DNA from 2 places in the Streptomyces sp. NPDC048182 genome. Region 1 is predicted to be linked to the other one. Evidence: riboswitches for the same ligand, from Rfam matches in the RefSeq annotation. Region 1 holds a riboswitch; the other holds the start of a gene.

What was found. A riboswitch is a leader RNA that binds a small molecule or an ion and turns the genes downstream of it on or off. The one in region 1 is predicted to bind S-adenosylmethionine.
Region 2: another riboswitch for S-adenosylmethionine. It lies ahead of ACGFZL_RS22275 (aminotransferase class V-fold PLP-dependent enzyme); the one in region 1 lies ahead of thrC (threonine synthase).

The regions. Positions count from the first base shown of each region.
Region 1 covers NZ_JBIDAQ010000006.1:396,774-404,916, reverse strand. The annotation lists gene ACGFZL_RS15285 (ABC transporter substrate-binding protein) at 1-945, shown strand, start outside; gene ACGFZL_RS15280 (DUF3263 domain-containing protein) at 956-1,189, shown strand; gene otsB (trehalose-phosphatase) at 1,225-2,073, shown strand; gene ACGFZL_RS15270 (trehalose-6-phosphate synthase) at 2,224-3,609, opposite strand; gene ACGFZL_RS15265 (glucosyl-3-phosphoglycerate synthase) at 3,675-4,619, opposite strand; SAM riboswitch class I at 4,763-4,900, shown strand; gene thrC (threonine synthase) at 4,919-6,220, shown strand; gene ACGFZL_RS15255 (MoaD/ThiS family protein) at 6,217-6,492, shown strand; gene ACGFZL_RS15250 (cold-shock protein) at 6,908-7,111, shown strand; gene groL (chaperonin GroEL) at 7,407-8,143, shown strand, end outside.
Region 2 covers NZ_JBIDAQ010000011.1:218,245-226,387, forward strand. The annotation lists gene ACGFZL_RS22250 (NlpC/P60 family protein) at 1-452, opposite strand, end outside; gene ACGFZL_RS22255 (NYN domain-containing protein) at 676-2,019, opposite strand; gene ACGFZL_RS22260 (hypothetical protein) at 2,056-2,295, opposite strand; gene ACGFZL_RS22265 (rhomboid family intramembrane serine protease) at 2,461-3,237, shown strand; gene ACGFZL_RS22270 (Lrp/AsnC ligand binding domain-containing protein) at 3,234-3,515, shown strand; gene ACGFZL_RS22275 (aminotransferase class V-fold PLP-dependent enzyme) at 3,535-4,893, opposite strand; SAM riboswitch class IV at 5,058-5,174, opposite strand; gene trpD (anthranilate phosphoribosyltransferase) at 5,520-6,584, opposite strand; gene ACGFZL_RS22285 (cytochrome bc complex cytochrome b subunit) at 6,738-8,143, opposite strand, start outside.

The DNA of each region.
Region 1 (8,143 bases):
AGGGGGCTGCTCTACCGCGCCGACGACCTGCTCTCCATCCCCGTCCAGGCCGACTTCGTCTCGCAGCTGGCGGCGGCCGGGCAGGTGCGGGGGGTGCAGTACGGGATGCCGTTCGCGGCCTCGACGCGGGTGCTGTTCTACAACAAGGCCCTGTTCGCCAAGGCCGGCGCCACCCCGCCGAAGACCTGGGACGAGCTGGCCTCGGCCGCGCGGGCGCTGAAGTCGGAGGGCGTGAAGTACCCCTACGCGCTGCCGCTCGGGCCCGAGGAGGCGCAGGCCGAGACGATGCAGTGGATGCTCAGCGGCGGGGGCGGCTACACCGACACCGTCGGCACCTACTCCGTCGACTCCCCGCAGAACGTCGACACCTTCACCTGGCTCAAGGACGACCTGGTCGGCCCCGGCCTGACCGGCCCGGTCGCGCCCGGCAAGCTGAACCGCGCCGACGCCTTCGCCGCCTTCACGCGCGGCGACGTCGGCATGCTCAACGGCCACCCGTCGCTGATGAAGGCGGCCTCCGCCAAGGGCGTGAAGTACGGCATGGTGCCGACGCCGGGCATCGACGGGGAGAGCAAGAACACCCTCGGGGTGAGCGACTGGATGACGGCCTTCAAGAAGAACGGCCACCAGGACCAGATCGGCGACTTCCTCGACTTCGTCTACAGCGACGACAACGTCCTGGACTTCTCCCGCGAGTACGACCTCCTGCCGGTCACCACCTCGGCGTCGGAGACCATGTCGTCGGCCGCCGAGGACAAGGCCCTCAAGCCCTTCCTGGACGAGCTCCTGCTCTCGGAGCTGTACCCGGTCGGCGACGCGTCCTGGGCCTCGGTCAGCGCGGACGTCAAGAAGCGCATCGGCCAGACGGTCGTCTCCGGCGGCAGCCCGAAGGCGGTCCTGACCGATATCCAGTCGTCGGCGGTGCGGGCGGACAGCGGCAGTTAGGCTGCCCGGCATGGACGACGGACCGCTGGAGCGCCGGGAGCTGGACATCCTCGCCCTGGAGCGGCGCGGGTTTCCGGGGCCCGGGGCGAAGGAGCGGGCCGTGCGGGAGGAGCTGGGGCTGGCGCCGGTGCGGTACTACCAGCTGCTCAACGCCCTCCTCGACGATCCCCGCGCCCTGGCCGCCGACCCGGTGACGGTCAACCGGCTGCGCCGGGTGCGGGAGGCGCGGCGCGCGGAGCGCTGAGGCGTCGATTCCCGCACGCGGGATAGGTTCCGGCCATGGGCAGCCACGCGTACTCCACCTCAGCAGACCTTCCCGTGCCGTCGTCCCGGGCCGGGCGCGACGGGCTCGACGCGCTGCTCGCGCGGCCCGGCGGGGCGGTCGTCGCGCTGGACTTCGACGGGACCCTCGCGCCGATCGTGCCGGACCCCGACCGGGCCCGCGCCCACCCCGACGCCGTGCCCGCGCTGGCGGCCCTGGCCCCCCGGCTCGCCTCCGTCGCGGTGATCACCGGCCGCCCGGCCGCCGTCGCCGTCGAGCACGGCGGCTTCGCGGACGTGCCGGGCCTGGAGCACCTCGTCGTCCTCGGCCACTACGGCGCCGAGCGCTGGGACGCCGCCACCGGCACCCTCTCCGCCCCCGCCCCGCACCCCGGCGTCGCCGCCGTACGCGCCGAGCTGCCGAGCCTGCTCGCCGGGGTCGGGGGCGCGTGGCTGGAGGAGAAGGGGCACGCCGTGGCCGTCCACACCCGCCGCGCCCCCGACCCCCAGGCCGCCTTCGACGCCCTGCGCGGCCCCCTGACCGCCCTCGCCGAGCGCAACGGCCTGGTCGTGGAGCCCGGCCGGATGGTCCTGGAACTGCGCCCGCCGGGCATGGACAAGGGCGTGGCGCTGCGCGAGTACGCCCGTGCGGCCGGCGCGACCTCGGTCCTCTACGCCGGCGACGACCTCGGCGACCTGCCCGCCTTCGCCGCCGTCGACGCCCTCCGCGCCGCCGGCACCCCGGGCCTCCTGGTGTGCAGCGGCAGCGACGAGGTCACGAAGCTGCGCGACCGGGCCGACCTGACGGTGGACGGCCCGGCGGGCGTGGTGCGCCTGCTGCGCGCCCTGTCAGCGGCGCTCGGCTAGGGCGCGCCTGGGGGCAGCGGCGGCACACGTGCGGCCGACGTGACTGCATGCCCTAGGGGCGCGGGGCTGTGTCGATCTGCGGCTCCGCCGCGTGGGCGCGACCAGCCACGACGCGCCCGCAGGCGACCACGACCCGCGCCCTCCGCCCCCCTAGCCCCGCAGCGCCTCCAGCTGCTCCATGAACCACCGGGCCGGCGGCAGCGCCGTCCCCGCTGCCGCGAGGCGCTCGCTGCGCGCGACCCGCTCCGCCGACGGCAGGGTCAGCGCCCGGTGGAGGGCATCCGCGGTGCCGGTGATGTCGTACGGGTTGACTACGATCGCGTCCTCGCCCAGCTCCTCGTACGCCCCCGCCTCGCGCGACAGCACCAGCGCGCAGCCCTGGTCGGAGACGAGCGGGACCTCCTTGGCGACCAGGTTCATGCCGTCGCGGATGGGGTTGACGAGGGCCACGTCGGCCAGCCGGTAGGCGGCCAGGGAGCGGGCGAAGTCGTCCTCGACGTGCAGCACGACCGGCGTCCACCCGGCCGTGCCGTACTCGGCGTTGATCTCCTCGGCGACCCGCTGCACCTCGGCCGTGTAGTCCCGGTACACGGCGAGGTCCTGCCGCGAGGGGTAGGCGAAGGCCACGTGCACGACGCGCTCGCGCCACTCGGGGCGGCCGGCGAGCAGCTGCCGGTAGGCGTGCAGGCCGCGCACGATGTTCTTCGACAGCTCGGTGCGGTCGACCCGGACGATGGTGCGCCGGCCCTCACCGATCTGCTCGCGCAGCGCCGCCATCCGCTCGTCGACGTCCGCCTCGTGGGACCGCTTGCGCAGGAAGTCGGCGTCGGCGCCGAGCCCGTGCACGCCGATCTCCGTGCCGCCCGTGCCGCCCACCAGCGCGTCGCAGCAGGCGGTGAAGGCGTCCGCCCAGCGCCGGGTCAGGAAGCCGAGCCGGTCGGCGCCGAGCATCGAGCGCAGCACCTGCTCGGCGATGTCGTCGGGCAGCATCCGGAAGTAGTCGACCGGCGCCCAGGGCGTGTGCGAGAAGTGCCCGATGCGCAGGTCGGGACGGAGCTCGCGGAGCATGCCGGGGACCAGCACCAGGTGGTAGTCCTGCACGACGGCGACCGCCCCCTCGGCGGCCTCCTCGGCAAGGGCCTCGGCGAAGGCCCGGTTGTACGCCTCGTAGGACGCCCACTGGCGGCGGAACTCGGCGTCGAAGACGGGCTCCAGCGGGGTCTGGTACAGCATGTGGTGCACGAACCACAGCACCGAGTTGGCGATCCCGTTGTACGCGTCCGCGTGCACCTCGGCCGGCACGTCCAGCATCCGCACGCCGTCCTCGCCGACGCCCTGCCGCACCGCCTCGCGGTCGCCCTCGCCGAGCGCGGAGCACACCCACAGCGCCCCCGCGTCGGGGCCGATGGCCGACAGCCCGGACACCAGCCCGCCCCCGCCGCGTTTCGCGCGCAGGGAGCCGTCCTCCCGCACCTCGTAGGAGACCGGCCCGCGATTGGAGGCCACCAGCACCTGGGCATCACCGAACGTCGACATACGCCTCAACGTAGCCCGGCCCCCGAGCGCTCAAACACGCGTACGCCGTCGCGCGTTTCCCGAGTTCACGCCACTCTCCGCGCCGCGTACTCCGCCAGCTCCGCCATCGGCGGGCGCTCCTCGGTGTCCACGGCGTACGTGCGCGGCTCGAAGCCGTCCGCGCCGCGTTCGAACTGGGTCAGCGAGGGCCGCACCAGATGGCCGCGCGCCAGGCGCAGCTGGGCCGTGCGGTAGATCGCCGCGGCCATCCGGCCGAGCGCCCGCCCGTCCTGGTGCCGGTGCAGCCGCACCCCCACGTCGACCTGTGCCAGCGCGTCCAGGCCGACCAGGTGCAGGGCGTCCACGAGGAGGCCCAGCTCCACGCCGTAGCCGACCGGGAACGGCAGCCGCTCCAGGAGCGTGCGCCGGGCCGCGTACTCGCCGCCGAGGGGCTGCACGAAGCCGGCCAGCCGGGGCCAGTGCAGGTTGAGCAGCGGCCTGGCGACCAGCTCGGTGACCCGGCCGCCCTCGCCGGCGGCCTCCCCGAGGGGGCGGTCGTACATCGCCTTGACCAGGTGCAGCTCCGGGTCGGTGAGCAGCGGGCCGACGATGCCGGAGACGAAGTCGGCCGAGAAGTCGCGCAGGTCGGCGTCGACGAAGCAGACGATGTCGCCGCCGGTCACCAGCAGCGAGCGCCACAGCACCTCGCCCTTGCCGGGCACGGCCGGCAGCCGGGGCAGCACCTCGTCGCGGTGCACCACGCGGGCGCCGGCCGCCGCGGCCACCTCGGAGGTGCGGTCGGTGGAGCCGGAGTCGATCACCACGACCTCGTCCACCAGGGGCGCCCGCTCCATCAGCTCGCGCCGGATCACCGCGACGATCTGCCCGACCGTCGCCTCCTCGTCCAGGGCGGGCAGCACCACGCTGACCGTCTGGCCGGTGGCCCGCTTGGCCGCGAGAAGCCGGGCGAGCGGCCGGTCGGCGGCGGACCAGGAGCGCGTGCTCAGCCAGCGCTCGACTTCTTCCAGCACGGTCGGCGGCTCCTCTGTGATCCATCTCGCGGTACGGACGACTATCTCAAGTGTCCTGGCCTTCGGTTACAGTCTTGAACAGCGCCGGTGACCTCCGCATGCCGGGGGCCCGGGCGCCGACAACCGCAGACACAACCGCATACCGCTCATCCAGAGGGGCAGAGGGAACGGCCCGTTGAAGCCCCGGCAACCCTCCAGCCGGTCTCGCCATCGCGAGGCTCCCGGCTCGGGAAGGTGCCAATTCCGTCTCGCGACGAGATGCGTCGTGAGGAAGATGAGGAGAAAGGGCCTCGCCTCACATGGCTGTGCAGACTGCCGAAAGCACCACTGCTGAAAGCACCACCACCGCTTCCGCGACCGACCTCGGTCCCGCCACCGCGCTCTCCTGCCGCGAATGCGGCCACCGCGTCCCGCTCGGCCCGCTCTTCGCCTGCGAGGAGTGTTTCGGCCCGCTGGAGATCGCCTACGACTTCTCGGGCCACGACCCCGAGGAGCTGCGCCGGACGATCGAGGCGGGCCCCGCGAACATCTGGCGGTACGCGCCGCTGCTGCCCGTCCCCGCCGACGTGGCCGAGAAGCCGAACCTGAACCCGGGCTGGACCAAGCTGGTCAAGGCCGACAACCTCGCCCGCGAGCTGGGCGTCACCGGCGGCCTCTACGTCAAGGACGACTCCGGCAACCCGACGCACTCCTTCAAGGACCGCGTCGTCGCGCAGGCCCTGGAGGCCGCCCGCGCCTTCGGCTTCACCACCCTGTCCTGCTCCTCCACCGGCAACCTGGCCGGCGCGGTCGGCGCCGCCGCCGCCCGGGCCGGCTTCCGCTCCTGCGTGTTCATCCCGCACGACCTGGAGCAGGGCAAGGTCGTCATGGCCGCGGTCTACGGCGGCGAGCTGGTCGGCATCGAGGGCAACTACGACGACGTCAACCGCTTCTGCTCCGAGCTGATCGGCGACCCGGCCGGCGAGGGCTGGGGCTTCGTCAACGTCAACCTGCGGCCGTACTACGCGGAGGGCTCCAAGACCCTGGCGTACGAGATCTGCGAGCAGCTCGGCTGGCAGCTCCCCGACCAGCTGGTGATCCCGATCGCCTCCGGCTCCCAGCTCACGAAGATCGACAAGGGGCTCAAGGAGCTGATCGCGCTCGGCCTGGTCGAGGACAAGCCGTACAAGATCTTCGGTGCGCAGGCCGAGGGCTGCTCCCCGGTCTCCGCCGCCTTCAAGGCCGGCCACGACGTGGTGCGCCCGCAGAAGCCGGACACCATCGCCAAGTCGCTCGCCATCGGCAACCCGGCCGACGGCCCCTACGTCCTGGACATCGCCCGCCGCACCGGCGGCGCCGTGGAGGACGTGACCGACGAGCAGATCGTGGACGCGATCAAGCTGCTCGCCCGCACCGAGGGCATCTTCGCGGAGACCGCGGGCGGCGTGACCGTCGGCGTCACCCGCAAGCTCATCGAGAGCGGCGCGCTCGACCCGGCCAAGACCACCGTCGTTCTCAACACCGGCGACGGCCTGAAGACCCTGGACGCGGTGGCCGGCACCGGCCTCACCGCGACCATCCGCCCGAACCTGGACTCCTTCCGAGAGGCTGGCCTCGCATGAGCGTGACCGTCCGCATCCCGACCATCCTGCGCACCTACACCGGCGGGCAGGCCGAGGTGAACGCCGCCGGCGGCACCCTGGGCGAGGTCATCGCCGACCTGGAGAAGAACCACACGGGCATCGCCGCCCGCGTCCTGGACGACCAGGGCAAGCTGCGCCGCTTCGTCAACGTGTACGTCAACGACGACGACGTGCGCTTCGAGCAGGGCCTGGAGACGGCGACGCCGGACGGCGCCGGCGTCTCGATCATCCCGGCGGTCGCCGGCGGCTGACCGCGTGACGCACCGTTGACCGGCATTGCCCCTTCCGTGAGAGATGCGGAGGGGGCAATTCCATGTGATTGAGCGCGGTAGGGTTGGGGAATGCGCCGCCGGCCGCTCGGTCGGGATCTTCGAAATCCGTCGCCCGTGCCCGACAAGATGTAGCCAAAGTGTGCGCGCTTTTCGCGGCTTTTGGGTCCTTTGCGCGGCCCGACTTGACCTGAAGTCCACCGCATTCTCCCCACATTCCGGACCCGTGGCGTCCAGATTTCTCGTCCGATTGACCTGTTGCACACGGCAGTTGGACAGATACATTCAGCCGCGGTCGACGCGTTCCGGCGCACGCCCCCACCCGTTGGGGAGTGAGGTCTGACCCGGATCCGCGAGGTGTGGATCTGCGCAAGGGCCAGTAACAGGGGAGTTAGGCATGGCTCAGGGCACCGTCAAGTGGTTCAACGCGGAGAAGGGGTACGGCTTCATCGCGGTCGACGGTGGTGCGGATGTTTTCGTCCACTACAGCGCGATCCAGATGGACGGTTACCGCACCCTCGAAGAAGGCCAGCGGGTCGAGTTCGAGATCTCGCAGGGTCAGAAGGGCCCGCAGGCCGACATGGTTCGCCTCAGCGCCTGAGACGTCCGGCCACCGCAAGCAGCACGGTTCTTCTCCGGAGGGCCCGCACCCTCAGCCAGGGGTGCGGGCCCTTCGGCCTGTTCCGGCCGCCGATCCCGGAGAGGCGCTTGCACTCGCAGGGGGCGAGTGCTAATCATTGGCGTTAGCACTCTGAAGGTGAGAGTGACAACGAAGGACCGGGTCGGTGAGGCCCGCGGGCCGGGTGGGGAAGGAACCACAAGGCCGGTGAGCCGTCCGTCGCGGGCGCGGGCGCGGTCCGAAGGAATCACCCCCAGTCCTGGAGGGACCACTTCACATGGCCAAGATCATCGCGTTCGACGAGGAGGCGCGGCGCGGCCTCGAGCGCGGCATGAACCAGCTCGCGGACGCCGTCAAGGTGACGCTCGGCCCCAAGGGCCGCAACGTCGTCCTCGAGAAGAAGTGGGGCGCGCCCACGATCACCAACGACGGCGTCTCCATCGCCAAGGAGATCGAGCTCGAGGACCCGTACGAGAAGATCGGCGCCGAGCTGGTCAAGGAAGTCGCCAAGAAGACGGACGACGTCGCCGGCGACGGTACGACCACCGCCACCGTCCTCGCCCAGGCCCTGGTCAAGGAGGGCCTGCGCAACGTGGCCGCGGGTGCCAACCCGATGGCCCTCAAGCGCGGCATCGAGAAGGCCGTAGAGGCCGTCTCCACCGCCCTGCTCGAGCAGGCGAAGGACGTCGAGACCAAGGAGCAGATCGCCTCCACGGCCTCCATCTCCGCCGCCGACACCCAGATCGGCGAGCTGATCGCCGAGGCGATGGACAAGGTCGGCAAGGAAGGCGTCATCACCGTCGAGGAGTCGCAGACCTTCGGTCTCGAGCTCGAGCTCACCGAGGGCATGCGCTTCGACAAGGGCTACATCTCGGCGTACTTCGCCACCGACATGGAGCGTATGGAGGCGTCCCTGGACGACCCGTACATCCTGATCGCCAACTCCAAGATCGGCAACGTCAAGGACCTGCTGCCGCTCCTGGAGAAGGTCATGCAGTCGGGCAAGCCGCTGCT
Region 2 (8,143 bases), on a different contig from region 1:
TTGTCCTGGATCTTCTTCAGCGCCTCGACCTGCTGGCCGCTGAGCTGGTCCAGGGTGGACGCCTTGTCCAGGTAGTCGTCCGGGTCGGCGGAGAGGAAGAGCTGCAGGGAGGGGTCGATGCCACCGGAGCGGTACTGGGCGCTCGCCATCGAACCGAGGCCGTCGCGCAGGTCGTTGAGCTCTTCCTGGCCGCGGGCGACGTTGTCCTGGACGGTGGATATCTCCCTCTGGAGCTTCTCCTGCTTCTCCTTGGCCCCGTTGTACTTCTCGGTGGCCTGCTCCGCCTCTTCGTAGAGCTTGTCGACCTTGGCCTTGACCTCGTCCTTGCTCGGCTTCTCGCTGGGCGCGGCGTTGGCGGCCTGCGCACTGAGAGCGACAGCGGCGGCGGCAGCGGTGGTGAGCACGGTCACACGCGTGCGGCTCGGCTGCTTGGGACGACGGTGGGACGCCACGGAGTCGAGCTCCTTCTTGAGAGTGATCACCCGAGAACGGGTTCGAAGGCAGACCCTAGTGACCCACTCGTGATCAGTTCAAATCCTCGGCCGAAAATATCCGGTCACTGACCGCATCTTTTGCCTCAACTCACCAGTGGTGACGCGCGAATGACACTACGTCGCGTGACGAAACCTTCAATTGAGGTCCAGTTCGGACAGAACCGCAGATTCCGGGGAGGCGTCAGGGGAGGCGCTTGAGGAGGACCGCCGACGCCACCGGGCGGGCGCCCGCCCGGGCCACGCCGTCGGCGACCTCGCGGTCGGTGGAGACCACGATCACCGGCCGGCCCGGCGGCTCGGCCCGCACCAGCTGGCGGATCAGCTCGTCGGCCGTGATCCCCGGCTTGGAGAACAGCACCCGCACCCCGCGCGGCGGCGCGAGCAGCACCGGCGCCGCCAGTTCGGCCCCGTCGAAGACGCAGGTCGTCTCGGCGCCCGTCTGCGCGGCGAGCTGGGAGAGCTGGCCGAGCAGCCTGAGGCGCTGCTTCTCCAGCGGCATCTGCGGATAGCCGGTCTTGGTGACGTTGTAGCCGTCGACGACGAGGTGCGCCTGGGGCAGCGCGAGCAACTGGTCCAGGATGGCCGGGTCGCTGTCCGACAGGGCCCGGTTGGCGATGTCCTTGGGCGTCATCCGGCCCGGTTCGACGGCGTCCACCGTCTCCGCGGGGCGCACCGACACCGGGGGGAGGGCCAGTTCGCGGCGCAGCCCCTGCGCGCTGTCGAGCAGGGTGTCGAGCAGCAGCCGTACCCGCATGTCCTCGACGCTGCGGCCCTCGCGGGCGGCCTTGCGGGTGGCCTCCAGGGCCGCCTCCGCCTCGCCGAGCCGGGCCTTGAGCCGCCGGTTCTCGCTCTCGGCGGCGGACAGCTGGGTCTGCCCCTCGGCGCGCGCGGCGTCCGACTCGCCCCGCAGCTTGCGCAGGGCGGCCTCGCCGCGGCGTACGTCACTGACGGCGGAGCGCAGCTTGCGGGCGAGCGAGTCGGCCTCCTTCCGCGCCGCGTCCAGCTCGGCGCGCAGCCGCTCGGTCTCGGCCCTGGTGTGCTCCCGGGCCCGGCCCAGCTCCTCGTGCAGCCGCTCCAGCTCGGCCCGGCTCTCCTCGCCGGCCCGCTCGGCGTCCGCGCGCTGCGCCTCCTCGCCGGCGGCGGCCACCAGCTTCGCCCAGCCGTGCGGGCGCAGCACATAGGCCGCGGCCGCCACGTCGAGCGGGTCCGCGGCCGGGGGCGGGGAGCCGGAGTCCAGGGCGCCGGTCAGCTCCGGCTGGGCCTCTCTGAGCTTCTCCCCGATGCGCTGGCGGAACAGCGGGTCGGCCTCCACCGCGGCGGCCATCGCGTTGCCGGCGAACTTTGCGCGGCGGTTCGGCGCGAACCGGGCGTACTGCCGCAGCTGGGCGGGGAGTTCGCCGAGGGTGAGGCCGCCGAAGCCGTCGGAGACGATCTGCACGACCCTGCGGCGGACCGCGTCCGGCAGCGGACGGTCGAGCACCTCAGCGGCGCCGTCGCCCGGCCCCCCGCCGTGTGTCTCCACCATCCGTCACCCCAATGCCGTCAGCGGGGCCCGCTCCGCTCAGGAGCCGGCGCCCGGCCTGTCCACGAGCTCCACCTGGTCCACCGCGTTGCACCAGCGGCAGCGCACCGACTCGATGGTCTCACTGAGCACCTCGCGCTCCTCGACGGACGGCTCACCGGCCAGGTCGAGGTGGACGTACTCGACGACCTTCGACGCCCGGGTCACGTCGAACCGGGTGAGGTTGCCGCACAGGGTGCAGCGCCACCGTGTCGTGTCGGTCGGCAGGGGAACCGTCATCGTGGCTGTCCGCTCTCTTTCCGTGCTTCCAGTGTCGGCGACGCGCCGGGGCGCCCGGTGCGTGTGGCTCGTAACCCTACGGCCTGGCGGGTACCCGCCGTCCACGCGTCCACGGCGGCGAGGCGGTATGGGTCCATGCGTCCGCTTGCGCCATGCTCTGTGTCCATGATCCGCGACTGGACCACCAGGGCCGTCCGCTCGGCCGGCCGCCTGCTCACCCGCGGCCGGCCGCAGGCGCCGGTGACAAGTGCGCTGCTCGCCGCCTGCTGCCTGCTGTTCCTGGTCAGCCCGGCGGCCGGGCTGAATCCGGCGTACGGCACGGGCGAGGAGGCGCTCGCCGCGCAGCGGGCCTACTTCCACCGCTGGGGCGTGATCCCCGCAGACCTGTTCGAGGACTCCCCCTGGTCCGCGCTGACCCCGGCGACGGCGCTGTTCGTGCACGGCGGCTGGGTGCACCTGCTCGGCAACATGCTCTTCCTCTACGTCTTCGGCGCGATGACGGAGGAGCGCATGGGCCGGCTCCGGTTCCTGCTCTTCTACCTGTGCTCGGGCTACCTGGCGCTGCTCGGCTACGCGCTGGCCAACACCGACTCCGATCAGCCGCTGGTCGGCGCCTCCGGGGCGATCTCGGCGGTCCTCGGCGCCTTCCTGTTCCTCTTCCCTCGGGCCAGGGTGATCAGCCTGCTCCCGTTCGCCTTCTTCCTGCCCCTGCGCTTCCCGGCCTGGCTGGTGCTGCCGTTCTGGGCGGCCCTGCAGTGGATGGCGGCCGGGCGCGCCGGGGACGGCCCGGGCGTGGCCTACCTGGCCCACCTGGTCGGCTTCGGCCTCGGCTTCTGCTACGCCTGGCTGCGGTTCGGGCGGAAGCCGGGGGCGGGGCGGGCAGGGCCTAGAGTGAGGACGGCCCCAGCGACCGCCGCCCCCGAGGGAGAGAACCAGCCGTGATCAGCGCGATCGTCCTCATCAAGACCAGCGTGGACCGCATCCCCGAGATCGCGGAGCAGATCGCCGCGCTGGACAGCGTCTCCGAGGTCTTCTCCGTCACCGGCACCTACGACCTGATCGCCATGGTCCGGGTGGCCCGGCACGAGGACCTGGCCGACGTGATCCCCGGCCGGATCAGCAAGATCCCGGGCGTGGAGGGCACGGACACGCACGTGGCGTTCCGCACCTACTCCCAGCACGACCTGGAGGCCGCCTTCGCCATCGGCCTCGACAACTGAGGATCTCGGCACCCGGGGCTCAGGCGGAGGTGTCCGGGACGCAGCGGCCCTCCTCGGTGCGGTAGCTCCACCGGGCGCCCTCGCGCACCAGCGTGCGCACCGCGCCCACGAACCGCTCGACGTGCTCGTCCGGCGTGCCCGCGCCGAAGCTGACCCGGATGGCGTTCAGCGACTTCTCCCCCGGTGCCGCCTCGGGCGCCCCGCACTCGCCCTGCGTCTGCGGGTCGCTGCCGAGCAGGGTGCGCACCAGCGGGTGGGCGCAGAACAGCCCGTCGCGCACCCCGATGCCGTACTCGGCGGACAGGGCGGCGGCGAAGTGGGAGCTGTTCCAGCCCTCGACGACGAAGGAGATGACCCCGACGCGCGGGGCGTCGTCGCCGAAGAGCGACAGGACGCGCACCTCGGACACCTCGGCGAGACCCGCGCGCACCTTGGCGATCAGGTACTCCTCGCGGGCGACCAGCGCCTCGAAGCCGGCCTCGGTGAGCGCCTTGCAGGCCGACGCGATGGAGTAGGCGCCGATGACGTTGGGCGAGCCGGCCTCGTGCCGGGCGGCGCTGTCGTGCCACTCCACGTCCACGCCCCCGTCGGCGCGCCGGCTGACCTTGCGGCTGGCGCCGCCGCCGGCCAGGTACGGGTCGGCCTCGCGCAGCCAGTCGGAGCGGCCGGCCAGCACGCCGGCGCCGAAGGGGGCGTACAGCTTGTGCCCGGAGAAGGCGACCCAGTCCACGTCCAGGTCGCGGACGTCGACCGGGTGGTGCGGGGCGAGCTGGGCGGCGTCCAGGACGATCCGGGCGCCGTGCGCGTGCGCGGCGGCGGCCAGTTCGCGCACCGGCCACAGCTCGCCGGTGACGTTGGAGGCGCCGGTGACGCAGACCAGGGCGGGGCCGTACGGCTCCCTGGCGGCGAGGGCGCGCTCCAGCGTCTCGACGGCCTCGGCCGGGCTGCTCGGGGCGTCCAGGTAGGTGACCTCGGCGTTCCGCCAGGGCAGCAGGGAGGCGTGGTGCTCGGTCTCGAAGACGAAGACCTCGCAGCCGGCCGGGAGCGCGGCGGCCAGGAGGTTCAGCGAGTCGGTGGTGGACCGGGTGAAGACGACCTGGTCGCCCTCGCGGCAGCCGAGGAACGCGGCGACGTCCCGGCGGGCGTTCTCGAACAGGTCGGTGGAGAGCTGCGAGAGGTACCCGGCGCCCCGGTGGACGCTGCCGTAGTACGGGGCGTAGGCGGCCACGTCGTCCCAGACCCGCTGGAGCGCCGGGGCGCTGGCGGCGTAGTCGAGCGCGGCGTAGGTGACCTCGCCGCCGGTGACGAGCGGCACGGTGACGTCCCGGCCGAGGACGGGCAGCGGGGCGCAGACGGCGGGAACGGCGGCGACGGTCATGGGGGAACTCCCGTGAAGGCAGGCGGAATCCACCACGCGAGCGGGTGTGCTCGAGCGTGACGGAGAGGTGAAGGGGGATGCGGAGGCGGGGCTCTGCGGCCCTATCGCATTCGCTGATTCACGGAAGGCTCCCTCGAACGACCAGGACCCCTGGTGACGCGAGGAGTCCGCGCTTGCCGCAGACCTCGCTGCCTACGACCTGGTCTTCACCCGGGGCACCCCGCCACGGACGGAGGGTTGCCGGACAGTCGGCCGGGGCCGAATGACTGTCGCTCATGACCTGCCAAGGAACGTACGGGATGCCCGCGGCACCCCGCAACCCGAGTCCGAATTGCGGGACACGGGACTGCAACCCCCTCAGGGGCGCGGGGAACTGCGCGACCAGCCACGACGCGCCCGCACCCGGCATCGTGTCGCAACCCGGCACTACGGGGGGGCGTGGCGCAGCCCGGCGCTGCGGGGTGCCTCCCCCAAGCTCTTCGAGCAGGGGGGACCCCCAGCGCCCACCCGTGCCGCCCCAGCGGCACGACTGCCCGCAGCTACGCTGGCCTGTTTTTGGGGGCGCGGGGAACTGCGCGACCAGCCACGACGCTCCCGCGGACGAGAACCAAACCCCCGGCCACCCCCTACGCGTTGCTCGCCGTCACCCACCGCTCAAGCGCCCGCAGGGCCGCGCCGGAGTCGATCGCCTCGGCGGCGCGGGACATCCCGGCCCGCAGCCGCGAGGTCAGCGACCCGGCGCCGGGCTCCAGGGCCACCAGCGCCGCCGCCGAATTGAGCAGCACCGCGTCCCGCACGGGACCTCGCTCACCGGCCAGCAGCCGGCGCGCGACGTCCGCGTTGTAGGACGCGTCAGCGCCCCGCAGCGCCGACACCGGGACCAGGTCCAGGCCGACGTCCCGGGGGTCGAAGGCCTCCTCGGTGACCGTGCCGTCCCGCACCACCCAGACCCGCGACGTCGCGGTGGTGGTCAGCTCGTCCAGGCCGTCGTCGCCGCGGAAGACCAGCGAGGAGTGCCCCCGCTCGGCGAAGACACCGGCGATGATGGGGGCCATCCGGGCGTCCGCGACCCCGATGGCCTGCGCCTTGACCTGCGCGGGGTTCGTGAGCGGGCCGAGGAAGTTGAACACCGTCCGGATGCCCAGCTGCCCCCGCGCCCCGGCCACGTGCCGCAGCGCCGGGTGGAACTTCACGGCGAAGCAGAAGGTGACCCCCGCCTCCTCGGCGACCTCCGCGACCCGGCGCGGCGTCAGCTGGAGGTTCACGCCGAGCTTCTCCAGCACGTCGGAGGCGCCGGAGGCGGAGGACGCGGCCCGGTTGCCGTGCTTGACGACCTTCGCACCGGTGCCGGCCACGACGATGGCCGACATGGTGGAGATGTTGACCGTCTTCGCGCCGTCGCCGCCGGTGCCGACGATGTCGACCGTCTCCCCCGGCACCTCGATCACGTTGGCGTGCGCGTACATCGTGCGGACCAGCCCGGAGATCTCCTCGACCGTCTCGCCCTTGGCGCGCAGCGCCACCGCGAAGCCGGCGATCTGCGCGTCGGTGGCCTCGCCGCGCATGATGACGTCCAGCGCCCAGGCGGTGTCGTCGGCGGAGAGGTCGCGGCCCTCCAGGAGGCCGTTCAGCAGGGCGGGCCAGGAGCGGTCCGCCGCGGTGTCGCCTCCGGCGGGGGTAACAGCGCTCATGAGCCGCTCCTGGGGGTTTCAGGGTCCTGGGGTGTACACACACCCGACGTACACCCCACCCTATCCAGGCCCGGGCAGCGCCGAGGGCCCCCGTCCGATTCCCGGACGGGGGCCCTCGGCCCGTCGTGTGGCGACGTGGCGGGAGAGAGAGGATCAGTGGTGGCCGTGGCCGCTGGTGATCTCCTTGTACTCCTCGACGGTCGGCTTCTGGATCTGCGCGTCCTCGCCGTAGTACGCCTTGCTCAGCTTGGCGCGCAGCCGCTCGGGACCGGCGACCTTGCGCTCGACGCCGTTCTCGTCGGTCGCCGGGCCGATCTCGGCGGGGGCGTACTGGTTGTGCGCCGTGAGGGTGTGCAGCGCCTCCTGGCTGAGCGGCTCGTGCACCTCGATGAACTCACCGTGCGGCAGGCGCTTGATGATGCCCGACTCGCGGCCGTGCAGCACCTTCTCCTTGTCCCGGCGCTGCAGGCCGAGGCAGATCCGCTTGGTGACCACGAAGGCGAGTACCGGGCCGACGAAGAACATGATCCGGACGAACCAGGTGATCGCGTTCAGCGACAGGTGGAAGTGCGTGGCCCACAGGTCGTTGCCGCCGCCGATGAGCAGCACGAAGTAGACCGTCATCCAGGCCACACCGAAGGCGGTGCGGGTCGGGGCGTTGCGCGGGCGGTCCAGGATGTGGTGCTCGCTCTTGTCCCCGGTGACCCAGGACTCGATGAACGGGTACACCGCGATGGCCACCAGGACCAGCGGGAAGATCAGCAGCGGGATGAACACGCCCAGGACGAGCGTGTGGCCCCAGAAGTTGACCTCCCAGCCCGGCATCACGCGGATCAGGCCCTCGGAGAAGCCCATGTACCAGTCGGGCTGGGCGCCGGTGGAGACCTGGTCCGGGCGGTAGGGGCCGATGGCCCAGATCGGGTTGATCGTGGCGATGGCCGAGACCACGGCGATCACGCCGAAGACCAGGAAGAAGAAGCCTCCGGCCTTGGCCGTGTACACCGGCAGCAGCGGCATGCCGACGACGTTCTTGTTGGTGCGGCCGGGGCCCGCGAACTGCGTGTGCTTGTGGTAGATCACCAGGATCAGGTGGGCGACCACCAGACCCAGCATGATGCCCGGCAGCAGCAGGATGTGGACCGAGTAGAACCGCCCGACGAAGTCGTGGCCGGGGAACTCTCCGCCGAAGAGGAAGAACGACAGGTACGTGCCGACGATCGGCACGGACAAAATCGCGCCCTCCATGAAGCGGATACCGGTGCCGGAGAGCAGGTCGTCCGGGAGCGAGTAGCCGGTGAAGCCGGTGAACATGCCGAGGACGAGCAGCAGGAAGCCGAACAGCCAGTTGACCTCGCGCGGCTTGCGGAACGCGCCGGTGAAGAACACGCGCATCATGTGCACGAACATGCCGGCCAGGAAGATCAGCGCCGCCCAGTGGTGGATCTGCCGGATGAGCAGACCGCCGCGGACGTCGAAGCTGATGTGCAGCGTCGAGGCGTACGCGTCGCTCATCATCTGGCCCTGGAGGGGCACGTACGAGCCGTGGTAGGTGACCTCGG